Regions from separate parts of the Eubacterium sp. AM05-23 genome, predicted to be linked through region 1. Evidence: riboswitches for the same ligand, from Rfam matches in the RefSeq annotation. Region 1 holds a riboswitch; the other holds the start of a gene.
The links. Region 1 has a riboswitch for cobalamin ahead of hemA (glutamyl-tRNA reductase). Riboswitches for the same ligand answer to the same signal wherever they lie in the genome.
Positions count from the first base shown of each region.

Region 1 (7,339 bases):
CAGATCTCAACGAGTTCTTTTGTCTTTTCGATGTTTTCATCAAAAGGAAGATGAGAACCGTCAAACATGATGGATGAGAAGCCAGCTGCGATACAGGCTTTTGCGCCTTCATAGCTGCCGTGATCTAAATGAAGGGCAACCGGAACAGAAATATTTAATTCGTCCAGCATTCCGTTAACCATATTGGTAACTGTTTTGTAGCCGCACATATATTTTCCAGCACCTTCAGAAACCCCTAAGATAACAGGTGATCTCTGTTCGTTGGCCGTCTGAAGAACCGCTTTGGTCCATTCAAGGTTATTGATGTTGAACTGTCCCACACCATAATGGCCTGCTTTTGCTTTATTAAGCATTTCTTTTGCTGATACTAACATAATAGAATGATCCTCCTAAAATTTTGAGTTTAACTAACTGTCTAAATTATATATTAAGTGCAAAAAAGTCTCAAGACCCCTACCAATTTTTCCAGTACGAAAACCCGGGTTAATCATTTGCAGATTTTACTAAAGCGGTTTCATTTTTTGAGATCAGGGAGTTTTTTCTTTAATTTCTTCAGTTTGCTCTGCGTATAAAAGCTTTAGTTTGTTTTCTGAGTACTCATAGGTTTGCCTGTAGGTGCTTTCAATGATTTTTCCCAGCAGGGCGGTGTCATTGTTTGTGACAGCTTTTGCGAGCTTGTCCATATCGCCGTATAAAAGGCGGTCGACACGGTCATAATCGTCGTTGCTGACAAAGGTTTTAAGAATAACGCCATAAGCCAGCTTAATTTTCAGATGCTCATAAATATTGTGCATGGCCGGGGACTGGATCGACGAGATCAGAATATCGGTTAAGGCTGTGGTAACGCCGCGGCTGTAGCTCTTGCTTTCCAGAAGCTCAAGGATATACTTTTTGTCTTTTTCAGTTATGGATTTGAAAGCGTCAAAGGCGATGGCTTTGCAGGAATAGCGCAGAATTTCAAGACTGCTCAGATATTCGTCAAGCTGGCCAAGAACTTCGGGAGAATGGGAGCGCTCAAAGACAATTTGGGTGCCCTTTCCATTAAAGGTTCTGGTCAGACCAAGGGAATTCAGGATAGACAAAGCTTTTCGGACAGTAACCGGCGAAACGCCGTAAACGCTGCGAAGTTCGGATTCGGACGGGAGAAAATCGCCGGCTACATTGCCAGATTTTTCGCTCTCCCACATGATGTCGCTGGCAATCCTCAGATAAAGAGGTGTTGGAGCATTGTCGATAAACCAGTTAAAGCTTTCTGCTTCGGAAGGCGCAGCCGGTGCGTTTACAATATAGGCCGCGTCAAAGCGCTGGCTGATCTCATTAAGGCCCTGGAGCAGGGAGTGATGAAAATGTTTAAAATTCTGCTTGGCAGCATGGTCGAGCAGCTCTTTGTACCACCCCTTGATGGCTTCCTCTGAAAGATCTTCATGGAGCGTGTGGCCGGTAATACTGCTGTAAATGGAATCAATCCGGACAAAATCACAGATCTGTTCAAAAAGCTCAATGACAAAAGGATTGTCTGTTCGTCTCAGGATATTCCGGATAAAGCGGCAGTGGAAGGCAAACATCTCAATCGGGTCGGCAGAGTCCAGGTTGTCGGTCATCTCGTAGAGCGTCATGTAATCCTCGCGGCTGCATTTGGAAGCGCCGTATGTGATGATACTGGGTAAAAGAATAGAGAGCATCCGGTAAGTATCGCTGATGCCGTGCCGCCGGTTTTCAAAGCGCTTTTCATAAGCCTCACGGTGTTCCGGCAGTCGGCTGTCAAAGATTACCTGGGCATTTTTACCATGGGAACAGAAAATAAGATTGCTGTCCTGCAATAGACGCAGGGCTTTTCGAACGGAATTACGACTGGCACCCATTTGTTTGCTGATTTTTGGTTCAGATGGCAGGGTGTCACCCAGTTTTAATTTGCCGTTGTAAATATCATCCTCAATCTTTCTGCAAATAAATAGATACAATGGAATTTCTTTTTTCAAAATACAATCTCCTTTGGGGGTATTCTTACAGTATAACATCATTTAGTAAAAGTTACATTTAAATTGAGAAAAAATTATAAAGAAATCCTCGTTTACTTAACCTTTACCATATCGGAATTAGAGGTAAGCGTCTTAGAATGAGGTCTACCCATTTTGAAGAAAATTAAACACAGAAAAAATGTTGTTAAGGAAAGGGAAGAATAAAAATATTCTAAAATGGGTTTTTTACATTACAAATTCGGGTAAAAATAAGAAAACGAATAAAAAGGATATAATTGGTTGAATTAAAATGATAACTTCAATTGCAGATAAAAAGTTTTTAAATAAAGAGATTGCTTTGACGGGAGATTCGATTTATAATAAAGTATATATATTGGGAAAACTAAATAAAAATTGCGGCATCCGGAAAGTGCTGGCACACTTATCCGGCTTGCGCAGGTGCACAACCACCATACACAACGGCCCTGGGGGGCACGTACCGCATTACTTATTATAGGCTATTTTTGTGCTAAAAACAAGAGGACAGCCTATAAATAAGTGGGCTTATTTGTGTTAGCATTTTATAAAAGTGTCATATAACTGTGCATGGTTGGTTTTATCCTGCACAGTTTTTTATTTGGTTTTCCCTGAAATTTAGGAGAAGACAATGGAATCAAGGTTAGATCAAAAGGCAATCGGCCAGCGTATCCGGCAGCGTAGAACTTTTTTAAATATGAGCCGTGAAGATTTGGCGCGGAAAATAGGGATTACACAGACTTTTTTAACAGATATCGAGCTGGGAACCAAAGGCTTTTCCTTAAAGAGTCTTGAACGTTTCTGCGAAGCGTTAAAAATGTCTTCGGACAGCATCCTGTTCGGCAAAAGTCTGGATGAAAAGGAAAAAAACACCGCGTTGCTCGACATTCTCGAGCATTGCCCCGATGAAAAAAAGGAATACGCAGAAAGAATGATGATGCTTTTTTTAATGAGCCATGAAACATCAAACGAGTGTTGACTATAAAATGACCGGACTCTTAAGAAAGAGACCGGTTTTTTATTGCCTGTAATCCGATTACAGAAAATATGTGAATTATTTGGCGGAATCGGCAAAAAACTGCTTATTTCCCATAAAAAGGGGTAGCGCCTGAGTCGGATTGGTGATATAATTGGAAACGAAAATTGAATAAGAAAGACTAATGTAAAATCTATTTTGGATTCTTTCGTTTTTGCCTTGGTAAAGACAAAGGATAAAGGGAATCTGGTGAAAATCCAGAGCGATCCGGTCACTGTAATTCGTTAAGTCTCCTTATGATGCCACTGGAATGAAAACCGGGAAGGCAAGGAGAATATAATGCGATGAGTCAGGAAACCTACTAAATAGAGTGCTAATAATTACCTCCAGGGAAAAGGGAACTTAGTAACGTTAATTTAATTGTAGTATCCGCAGTAAACAGCGTGGATAAATAATTCTGTTGACAAACCTCTTTTTTACGGAGACGTAAGGAAGAGGTTTTTTATTTGTTTTTAACGAATGTTTGATTGAAGGAGAAGGATTGAAATGAAGTTAGTTGTAGTGGGAATCAATCATAAAGACACACCTCTGGAAATCAGGGAAAAGGGTGCTTTTATCAAGCGGACCGTAAAAGAAGGCATTGCGAGCCTTCTTGAAGAGGCGTGTATTGAAGAGGTGATCATTCTTTCTACCTGTAATCGAAGCGAAATTTATGTGGCGACCCGCGATGTGGAAGCAGCGGGCCAGGCGCTGAAAAATTTTTACATTGAGGAGAAATCCAGAGAACTCGGAAGTTATCTGTTCTGTGAAAAGGGCAGAGAGGCCATCCTTCACCTTTACCGGGTAGTGACCGGGCTGGATTCAATGATCCTGGGTGAGGATCAGATATTAGGCCAGGTAAAGGATGCCCTTGAATTGTCCCAGTCTGTTCACGGCTGTGGAAAATACTTAACCAAGGCTTTCAGAGAAGCCGTCACCTTTGCCAAGAAGGTTAAAACTGTTTATAAGATTTCTGAGACGCCGCTCTCTCTGAGCTCGACAGCGGTTAAGCACGTTAAGAGGACCTATGAGGACTATGCGGATAAAAAGGTGCTGATCATCGGATCTGGAAAGATGGGGCTTCTGGCGCTGCGTTACATGGCGGCAGAGGGGTTTAACAGCGTCTATATGACCAATCGTACCTATCATCCGGGAGATGAATACCGTGATATCTATAAGGGCGTCAATATGATACGTTATGAGGACCGCTATGAAGCCATTGAAGATATCGATGTAATTATCTCAGCCACGGCCTCTCCTCACGTTGTCTTAAAACGGGAACTCATGCCAGAGCGTAAAAAGCCTCTTATGGCCATTGACCTGGCGCTGCCAAGGGATATTGAAGAAGCCGTCTCAGAAATGGACCAGGTCGAGCTGCTGACCATTGACAATTTTAAAGATATTATTGATGAAAAAATGCATTACCGCGAAAGGGTGGCAGAAAAGATCGCCCTCGAGATCGAAGAGGAAATCGACGGACTCATGGTTTGGATTACGAAGTCTAAAGTGGACAATATGGTAGCGCATTTTAATCAGGTTTCCGGCCAGCTGGCAGATGAGACCATTGAGATTCTCAACAAGCGCTATCAGTTTGAGGGGAAAGACAGGGAATTTCTTGAAAAAATTGTCCATTCAAAATTCCGCGAGATGGTCATGCCCTCCATCAAGCAGCTGAAAACACTGGACAGCGAGGACGATATCCTGCGCTTTGAAAAAACACTGGCGTTTTTATTCTCTGGCGGTAATGTGGAGGATTCCCAATGAAAGGACCGGTTCTGCTTAATTTTACCGGAAAAAAGGCCCTTGTGATCGGCGGTGGGAAAGTAGGAATGCGGCGTGCGGAAACCCTAGCCGGGTATGGGTGTTTTGTGACCTGTGTGGACAAAAACATGAAGGTTCCTGAAAAGCCGGCTGAGAACATTCGTTATGTCAAAGCCTACTGCCGGATTGAGACAGCCCTTGACGGTATGGATCTTGTAGTGGCGGCAACAGACCAGCGCGAGCTAAATGACCAGATTCTTGAAAACTGTAAAATACGCGGTATCTGGTGCAACGTTACAGACGACCCCGAGCATTCTGATTTTATTTTTCCCTCAGTGGTGAGACGGGGAGACTTGACGATTTCGGTCTGTACTGACGGTGCAAGCCCAACGCTGACCACCCAGATAAAAAAAGAGCTGGAAGAAAAATACGACGAAAGTTACGCAGAGCGGCTCAGGCTGCTTAAACAGCTGAGGCGGCATCTGCTAAAAACAGAGGCCTCATCAGAGGAAAAAAAGAGGCAGCTCAGGGAGCTGACAGCATTAACCATTGAAGAATTGCAGAGAGAAGTGGAGAAAATATGAAAATAATCGTAGGCTCAAGAGGCAGCAAACTGGCAGTGGTCCAGACAAACTGGCTTCTTGAGGAATTAAGAAAAGCAAACCCCGAGGTCGATTTTGAGCTCAAGATCATCAAGACAAAAGGAGATAAGATTCAGCATAAAGCCCTTGATAAAATTGGGGATAAGGGCATTTTCACCAAAGAGCTGGAGGATGCTCTTTTAAGCGGTGAAATCGATATGGCTGTTCACAGCATGAAGGATATGCCCTCTGAGCTTCCTGAGGGGCTGATGCTTTCTGTGCCGCCTATGCGGGAAGACCCAAGGGATGTGCTGTTGACGCCCCATAAGATAAACGCCGTCCAGGAGCTGCCCGAAAACGCAGTTATCGGCACCGGGAGCAAGCGCCGGATTTACCAGCTGAAAAATATCCGGAAGGATTTTGAAGTGGTGGGAATCCGCGGAAATATTGATACTCGTATCCGGAAAATGCAGGAGCAGGGCCTGGATGGTATTATTCTGGCAGCGGCGGGCCTTAAACGCATCGGTGTTTATGAGAGTGAAGACTATACCTGTATTCCTCTTGACCCATGCCAGTTTGTATCGGCGCCCGCTCAGGGGATTCTGGCAGTGGAAATCCGTGAGGATAACGAAACGGTTAAGACACTCATGGAATCTGTCAGCAACCCGGTTACCAAGGCGCAGATGACAGCAGAGCGCCAGTTCCTGATCAGCCTGAACGGCAGCTGTCATATCCCCATCGGTGCATACTGTGATGTGGAGGATGAAAAGCTGACCCTTTACGGCATTTTTGGCAACGAGGATGGCACGATTTTATACAAAGGACAGACAGAGGGAGCCCTGGGCGAAGAAGCCGAAATGGGAGACCGCCTGGCAAAGGAACTGAGAGAAATGGTAGAGGCAGAAATGAAGCCGGGTACAGTTTACCTGGCTGGAGGCGGCTGCGGCGATAAGGGGCTGATCACCGTCAAGGCCATGGAAAAATTAAAAACCTGCGACGCAGTGGTCTATGACGCACTGGTCAATGAGGAGTTCCTGAAATGGACAAAACCGGAATGTGAAAAGATTTATGTTGGCAAAAGAGCCGCCAACCACGCGCTGCCCCAGGATGAAATCAACGCGCTGCTGATCCGGCTGGGCAAGGAAGGGAAAAGCGTTGTCCGCTTAAAGGGCGGCGATCCCTATGTCTTCGGACGCGGCGGTGAGGAAGGTGAGGAGCTCTATGATGCGGGGGTTCCCTTTGAAGTGATTCCAGGCATTACCTCGGTTATCGGCGGCCTGGCTTATGCCGGCATTCCCATTACCCACAGAGACTGCGTGTCATCCTTTCAGGTAGTTACCGGACATCTGAAATCCGAAGAATCGGAACTGGACTGGCCGGTACTGGCCAAATCCAAAGGGACCATCGTGTTTTTGATGGGCGTTAAAAATCTTGAGAAGATTACCGGCGAGCTGATGAAAAACGGCATGGATAAAAATACGCCGGCAGCGGTGGTGCACCGCGCGTCCACCCCTTATCAGAGAGTGGTGGAAGGCACGCTGGAAACCATCTACGGTATTGCCGCAGAAGCTAAGATCACAGCGCCAAGCCTGATCGTGGTCGGCGATGTGGTGACCAAGCGTGAAAAGCTGCGCTTTTTTGACAGCAAGCCCCTCTTTGGAAAAAATATTGTGGTGACCCGTTCCAGAGAGCAGAGTTCTAAAATGGTGGCGCAGATCGCTGAGCTTGGCGGCAACGCCATTGAGTACCCAACCATCAAAATTGAGCCGATTCCAAAGAATGTGGCCGCACTGGCAGAGCGCTTTGAAAGCCTTAATGCATACAGTCATATTATTTTTACCAGTACCAACGGCGTTGAGATTTTCTTTGACGCGCTCAAGGCTTCCGGCAAAGATACGAGAGCCCTCGGAAACATTCATGTAACAGCCATCGGCTCCGCCACGGCTGCGCTGCTTGCCGAGCAGGGAATCACAGCGGACTTTGTACCG
Region 1 covers NZ_QUDF01000007.1:88,566-95,904, forward strand. Annotated here, with positions in the region: gene fba (class II fructose-1,6-bisphosphate aldolase) at 1-374, opposite strand, end outside; gene DW091_RS11160 (GntR family transcriptional regulator) at 528-1,979, opposite strand; gene DW091_RS11165 (helix-turn-helix transcriptional regulator) at 2,626-2,973, shown strand; cobalamin riboswitch at 3,162-3,351, shown strand; gene hemA (glutamyl-tRNA reductase) at 3,517-4,773, shown strand; gene DW091_RS11175 (bifunctional precorrin-2 dehydrogenase/sirohydrochlorin ferrochelatase) at 4,770-5,354, shown strand; gene hemC (hydroxymethylbilane synthase) at 5,351-7,339, shown strand, end outside.

Region 2 (7,339 bases), on a different contig from region 1:
GATCACAGCGGTTTCGTCGGCTGATTTCATTGGCTGGCGTCCGCCGCCGCCTTCACCGTGCTGGCCCATGCCCACTTCCATTTCATCATCGCCTAAGGTCGAGATGACTTCGCCGTTTGCCGGGTGGGTTGCGCCCTTGGCAGCTACGGCAATGGTGGCCATGTTGTCTGCGAATTTCTGGGCAATGGCAGCCACTTCGTCTAAGGATTTGCCTTCAGCTGCGGCAGCTGCTGCGATTTTGTATACAGGCACGCAGCCTACCAGACCGCGGCGGTCGTCGGCGTTGGAGCGCGGTGCGTTGGCAATATCTTCCTGGGTAACGACTTTCTTAACGTTCAAGCCTAATTTTGCGGCTTCCTTCATGGTTTTGTTGCCTGTGAGCATATCGCCCGCATGGTTTAAAACTACGAATAAAACGCCGTGGCCCTTGTCGGCCATTTTTAGGGCTTCGATACAGGCCTTATAGCCAGGCGCTGCAAAAATATCCCCGATCACGCAGATGTCAACCATGCCTTCGCCCACAAAGCCTTCGATGGCTGGTTCGTGGCCGGCGCCGCCTAAGGTTACGACGGTTACGCGGTCTGCGTCTTTTAATTTTTTGTTAACCACCAGGTTGTTTCCTGTTACTTCGATAATATCTGGGTTTGCCAGTTCCAGGCCTTCCAGTAATTCAGATACGATGTTTTCCGGCTGGTTTAAGAATTTTTTCATTGTCATTTTAGTATTTCCCCCTGTTAATTTAGATTATATTTGGTTTTTTAAAAAGATCGTATTTTTTGAAAACTGGACCTCACTTCATTTCCATGAGCTCGAGGACTGTGCCGTGTACGGATACAAAAGCGATGTCCAGAGTTTCATCGACGGCCATTCTTCCGTTTAGGACAGTGGCGCCTTCTTCTTCGATGAATTGATCGATATTTGGCACTTTATAGGCAACGTGGGTTTTGTTCACAACGTCGGGATGAAGGGGTGTGCCTTCTTCAAAGCGCAGATATTCAAATTTCAGGTCGTTGTTGTCTGGGCCGGAGATATAAACCTTCAGGCCTTCGGCGTAATCTTCAGGTAATACGGTTTCCTTTACAGGAACGCCAACGTGCATGATTTCATATTTCATCTTAAATTCCTCCTGAGAATCTTAATAAATTAAAACGTCATTAAAGGGCATAGCCTTCTGCCAGACCTTCGTAGAACAGGGCAAAGGATACGGAGCCAGGGTCGGTATGGCCGATGGCGCGGTCGCCGATGTAGCGGGCGCGTCCATACTTGCCAAGCATATCTGAGGTTGCGTCGGAGCCTTCACGGGCGGCTTTGGCGGCCTGGTTCAGGACTTCCTGATTAATCTTATCGGCGTTTCGGATCACCTCGGTCGCAGGGTAAATGGCGTCCATCATGGATTTTCCACCGGGCTTTGCGCCGGATGTATCGAAAAATTCTTCATAGGCGCCAAGCAGGATGGTCTTAATAAAGGCGTCGGTATCCTGGCTGGGGTCGGCCGCATCGGCCATGCCACAGACAAAAGAGCCAAAAAGCGGGGCAGCGGAGCCGCCGCTGATATCCTCAAGGGTATCGTTCAGGGCTTCCAGTGCTTCTTTCAGGTCGGTTTCTTCGTTCCAGGCGTCCACTTCGGTCACCAGCGCTTTGGCGATCTTTTCCATGGTGGTTCCGTGGTCGCCATCACCCAGCTCGCAATCCAGCCTGGTTAAGTTTTCGACGTTGCTTATAATTTTATTAGCAGATGTCAATAACATGTTTTTGATTTTTAAGGTTTCTACTGACATACTCTCACCTCCGGTATCGGTTTCAACTTGTTTATAGAATATCACCGGAATTAACATTTGTCAAACAAAAAAACGTAAAATAATTTAAAATCCTTGAAAAAATTCATAAAAATATGAAAAATAAGCAATAAACTGACAAATGTAAAGTATTTTGCATTTTGAATCTTAAAGATAGTGGATTGACATTTGTCAAAAAATAGAGTATATTTAGAAAAAAGCTGTTGACATTTGTAAAGGAGATCATCATGAAAGAAAAGGAGCTGATCCGTCTTATTAGCGCGGCGCAGATGTATTATGAAGAGAACATGACTCAGGCAGAGATTGCAAAGTCGATGGGTATCTCGCGGCCTTCGGTCAGCAATCTGCTGAACAAAGCCCGCAAAGAAGGTATTGTTAAAATTGAGATCAAATCTTTTGACAGCACCAGCATTGGAAAAAGCCGGGAACTGTGTAACCGGTTTGGCTTAAAGAGCTGTCAGGTGGTCAGCTGCACAGAGGATAAGAACGAAACCCAGGAGCGTCTTTATGAAGCCGCTGTGGATTTTCTTTTGGAAATCCTGCCTAAAACCCGAATCCTTGGCCTTGGCTGGGGTTATAATATCAGCCGTGTCATTGATATTTTAGCGGGCAGGGAGCTTGCTGGGCAGTACAGCGGGAAAGTCTGTCCGCTGATCGGGACGGCCACAGTGCCGCACAAGGGCTACCATCCCAATGAGCTGGCTACGGATTTTGCCCGAAAAACGGGATTTGAGGCGGATTTTTTGATCTCGCCGGCCTTTCCTACGACCAAGCAGGAACGGGATTTATTTGTGACGACAGATAATTATAACAGTATTCTGGCCCTGTGGAAAAAGACAGACACCGCACTGGTGACCCTTGGCGGCTACCCCTGTGTGCCGGACCACGCCACTGCCCTGCGCTTTGGGCGGCGGCTGATCACGGAGCGGGCGACCTCCAATATTCTGTCTTACTTTTTTAACTGGAAGGGACAGCAGATAAAAGGTGAGGATGATTTTGCCATACAGATTCCGCTGGGGCCGCTTTCTAAAATTAAGAATTTTATTGGCATTGTGCCTGTGGAGGCTAATGTAGGATCGGCCATCGGCTGCCTGAACACCGGGTTCGCGCGCCACCTTATCATTGATGAGGTGACGGCTGAGAAGATTTTAAAAACGGACGTATAGCAGATCGCTGCCAAAACGCTCCTCGGCGTGGTCGGGGCTGTGTCTCAGTATAAAAGAAGTCAGCTCCCGGCCGCCGATTCGGCGGGTGTCCCGGATGCCGTCATAGGCGGCAGTGAGCGCCTGGAGCTCTTCGGTATACTGGGGAAGGGGCTGGCAGGGCTGCTCGGTTTTAATGGACAGGGAGATAACGCCCGCGTTAAAAAGGTTGATGGTGAAGTCTACGCTTTTTTCTCCGGCGGAAAAGGCGCTTTCCAGCAGCAGCTCTGTCATCCTGCAGATGTCCCGTTCTCTCACAAAGGAGGACATGGGGTAGAAAACCACAGGGTTAAAGTCAATCCCTTTTTCCTGGGCGATGGCCTGAAAAAGGGAGAGGACGCCGTCCAGGGCGCAGTAGGCTGTGGCGGCCTTTTTTTTGAGGACGCTGTATTTTTCTTTGAGCGCATGAAGATCGGAAACAGCGACGGCCGGGGGCAGGGGCTCGGCCGTGGAGATGGGCGAAATAGTCAGGTTCATGGCGGTTCTCCTTTCTGAATCGGGCTAAAACAGCACAAAGCTGAAATAGGTAACGGTTTCGGGGCCATTATTATAGGAAAGGCCGGTTTTGCTGGCCAGATCCATGACCACGATGCCATAGCCTTCCACGGATGGAAAAATCTGGTCTGGGTAACGGCAGGGGGCGTCGGGGTAGGTGCACTGGTCGCAGAGGATACAGCCCTCTGTGGAGAGCACCAGAGCGCCAGGATAATGGGCTCTGAAAAGACGGGCAGACTTGGCCGTAGCGGCCTCGTGAAATATGCGGGCCCGGTTCCAGCCTCTAAAGTCATACTGGCCTTTTAAATCGGTAACGGTTGAGAGCAGACAGACGTTTTCGTAGGAGCGGCATTTGGCGACACAGCTGTTGTAGCTGCCTACCGCGGGCGGGCAGGCCCAGGTAGCGCCGTAATGGCCGCATTGGTTTCCCTCGCATAAAAGCCTTGTGCCCATGGAAAACAGCAGGTCGCTGGTTTTGGCAAAGGCATATTCATGAATGCCGAACAGTCTGCGTTTATCTTCAAGCTGCCGCTTAATGGTCATCAGGCTTTTAATAACGGTGTCACCTTTAAACTCTTTGGCAGGCTCTGCCTGTTTTTTTATTTCAATCAATGGAAAGACCTCACCTTCATTTAGTACAATAAAAAAGCCTTCTCCGGCTAGAGAAGGCAAAAAATACGAAATTGATTAAGGAACGTATCTCTTAAATAACTCTAAATCGGAGCGTTTTAAGAAAACATTATGCCGGTCTTCTGGCTCTACAATGGCATTCCCCTTCCCTTCCCATCCGGCGGACAGTGGCACATAAGGGGACATATTGCATTACAGCTGCGATTACAGCAAAGGATTTTCACCTTTTTCCCATTTACATAATGTTTACAATATTAAGTTGTCTTTATCATATCCCTTTGATTTTCTTTTGTCAAGGTTTATTGGGCCCTGACAGGGGGTTTTTCGTAAATTTATTTTTTTACAACAAGATTTTCCCCTTTGTTTTAATCTTAAATGTAAAGAAAAAAATACTGAAAAGCCGGTAAAGGGGCGAGAACCGCCTTAATTAAACCAAAAACACGTATATTTTAATGAATTTTTCATAAAATATTAAGTAATTTCGGTTAAGGTATTGGCAAGGGCCAAAGGATATGTTAAAATATATCTAAATTGTAAATAACTTTACAATTTGGTCAAAATTATATATAGGAGGGTGGTGATTAGGCATTAGCAACGAAAGCCATCGCTCAAGTGGCAAGCTCCAAATGTTTTTTAAGAAGCTTGCGCATTACGCCAAGCACTTGAGCAAAAGAGAAAAAGTCGTATTCACAGGTTTCTGTGTAGCGCTTCTTCTCGGATTCTTTTCTTCAACCTGTCTTGGTTACAAGGTAATGGTTGACGGAGAGGTTTTAGGCTATACAAAGGATGCGGCTGTGTTTACACAGAGTCTGGATCAGGTAGAGCAGGATATGCGATCGAAAACGTCGATCGAAACAGCATATGTCTACAATGATATACAGATTAAAAAGAGCATCACATTTAATAAACCAATGTTGTCAGAGGAAGAATTTACTGATGCATTGAACGCGCAGAACCTTTGGGTCGGCGTTCATGGTGTAGAATTAAAGGTTGACGGACAGGAAGTTGGAAACCTGGCTTCATCTGATCAGGTACAGGCCGGTATTGCAGGTGCAATTAATAAGATCGGTAACGTACAGGGTACAGATAAGCTGGTAAAATGCGACATCCAGAGCGACGTTGTAGAAACGCCTAAGAATTTTCCGCTCGAGGACTTAAACAGTCCGGACGAGTGCGCTAATCTTTTAGCAACAGGTAATACTAATCCGAGTAAGAGTGAAGAGAGTACGAACGCTCCAATCCAGGTAGCAAGCCGTGGTGGAGCCGATGTGGCAAGAGACCAAAGCAATGAGCCAGCCCAAGAGGAAGCTTTAGCAGCTGAAGGTACCGTTGAAAATAATAGTAATGAGAATGTAGAAAACCAGAATAATGAGACTGAGACAAGCTCCAGTATCTTAAAAATTAATCTGACTAAAACATCAACTAAAAAAGAAGACATACCTTTCCAGACCGTTGAGCAGGAAGATCCAAATGTATATGTTGATCAAACTGTAGTTACACAGCAAGGTGTGAACGGACAACTTGATAAGGAAGTCGAAACCGTCTATGAAGACGGTAAGGTTGTGAGTGAAACAACCTTATCCGAAACAGTTGCGAAAGAGCCGGTGGCTCAGATTGTTTCAAAGGGAACGAAGCAGTACCCGACCATGTCTTCAAAGAAAGGCAACTTTATTTTACCGGCAACCGGTAATATTTCCGCTTTAGACAAGCCAGGAAGCCACGCAGGCTGCTTTGCAGTAGACATTGCGAACTCAATGGGTACGCCGATCTACGCACCGCAGAGTGGTACAGTCATCCGGGCAAGTGAATTTGGCGGTTACGGATTATGCGTTGACATTATGATGGACGATGGAAAAACTGTCCTGAGAATGGGTCATAACTCCGAATTTAAGGTAAGCGTTGGTGACCGGGTCGAAAAGGGCCAAGTCGTAGCGTTAATGGGCAGCACTGGTAACTCAACCGGACCGCACTCCCATTTTGAAATCCGCATTAACGACGTTCAGCAATTTTTACCAGACTATTTTGACATCAAGGACGGCGATAACGTCTGATGTCATGATCGAAAAAATTAGTATATGCATATCACTGATAAAAAAGAACCAAATCGCGTGTTTGGTTCTTTTTTTATTTTTTGTAAAGAACCGGGGCGGTGGTCCGGCCGCCAGTGTTTCGTGTTTGTTGACTTTTATACCCGGGCATGATAGGCTTAAACAGTCAAATTCAGTCATTTACAATCAGTATTAAGGCAGGAAATAGGAAATGTTTGATTATTTTTGAAGTTTTTTGAATGAAAATGCTTGACAATGACTGAAAATGGTGATATTATACAGTTGCGGAGGACAGAGAGATGTTAACAGAGGAAAGATTTAGCATTATATTAAAAACCGTGGAGAACAAAAAAGCAGTGACCGTGCAGGAGCTGACGGAGCTGCTCGGAAGCTCGGAATCAACGGTGCGGCGGGATCTTACCGCCCTGCACGAAATGGGTCTGGTTCATAAGGTTCATGGAGGTGCGACAGCCGTTGACAACAGCTATACAACAAATGAAGACGATGTGGCTTATAAACACGGGCAGTACAGTGAGGAAAAAAAGCGCATTGGACAGTACGCGGCTTCGCTCATTCATAAAGGCGACTTTGTCTTTATTGACGCGGGGACAACTACCGAGGCGCTCATTGACTATATCAGCGAAAAGGAAGCGACATATGTGACCGACGGCCTTGGACACGCAAATAAACTCCTTAAAAAGGGGTATAAAGTTTTTATCCCGGGCGGACACCTCCGGGTCTCTACCGAAGCCATGGTGGGCGAGGAAACTGTGGAAGCCCTTAGGAAATATAATTTTACCCTTGGCTTTTTCGGCACCAATGGCATCAGTCCAACGGCAGGATACACCACGCCAGACGTGCACGAGGCCATGGTTAAAAAGGAAGCCTTTGATAATTGCCGGGACGCTTACATTCTGAGCGACCCTTCAAAATTTAATAAAATTTCTTCCGTTACCTTTGGCGACATCGGCAGCGCGAGGATCATCACCACGGATTTACAGGATCATAAATACCTGAAATTCACAGAGATAATGGAGGTAGACAAAAATGATCTACACAGTGACCTTTAATCCATCCCTGGACTACATTGTAAAGGTCGATGATTTTAAAACCGGCCAGGTAAACCGTACCGCCTCGGAGCGGCTGTTCCCTGGCGGTAAGGGCATCA
Region 2 covers NZ_QUDF01000016.1:13,077-20,415, forward strand. Annotated here, with positions in the region: gene DW091_RS17835 (dihydroxyacetone kinase subunit DhaK) at 1-717, opposite strand, end outside; gene DW091_RS17840 (hypothetical protein) at 791-1,114, opposite strand; gene DW091_RS17845 (dihydroxyacetone kinase subunit L) at 1,155-1,778, opposite strand; gene DW091_RS17850 (sugar-binding domain-containing protein) at 2,024-2,962, shown strand; gene DW091_RS17855 (hypothetical protein) at 2,945-3,475, opposite strand; gene DW091_RS17860 (DUF2284 domain-containing protein) at 3,500-4,105, opposite strand; cobalamin riboswitch at 4,218-4,392, opposite strand; gene DW091_RS17865 (peptidoglycan DD-metalloendopeptidase family protein) at 4,786-6,174, shown strand; gene DW091_RS17870 (DeoR/GlpR family DNA-binding transcription regulator) at 6,471-7,241, shown strand; gene pfkB (1-phosphofructokinase) at 7,219-7,339, shown strand, end outside.
Region 2: linked by a shared signal. The riboswitch ahead of DW091_RS17860 (DUF2284 domain-containing protein) and the one ahead of hemA (glutamyl-tRNA reductase) in region 1 are both predicted to bind cobalamin.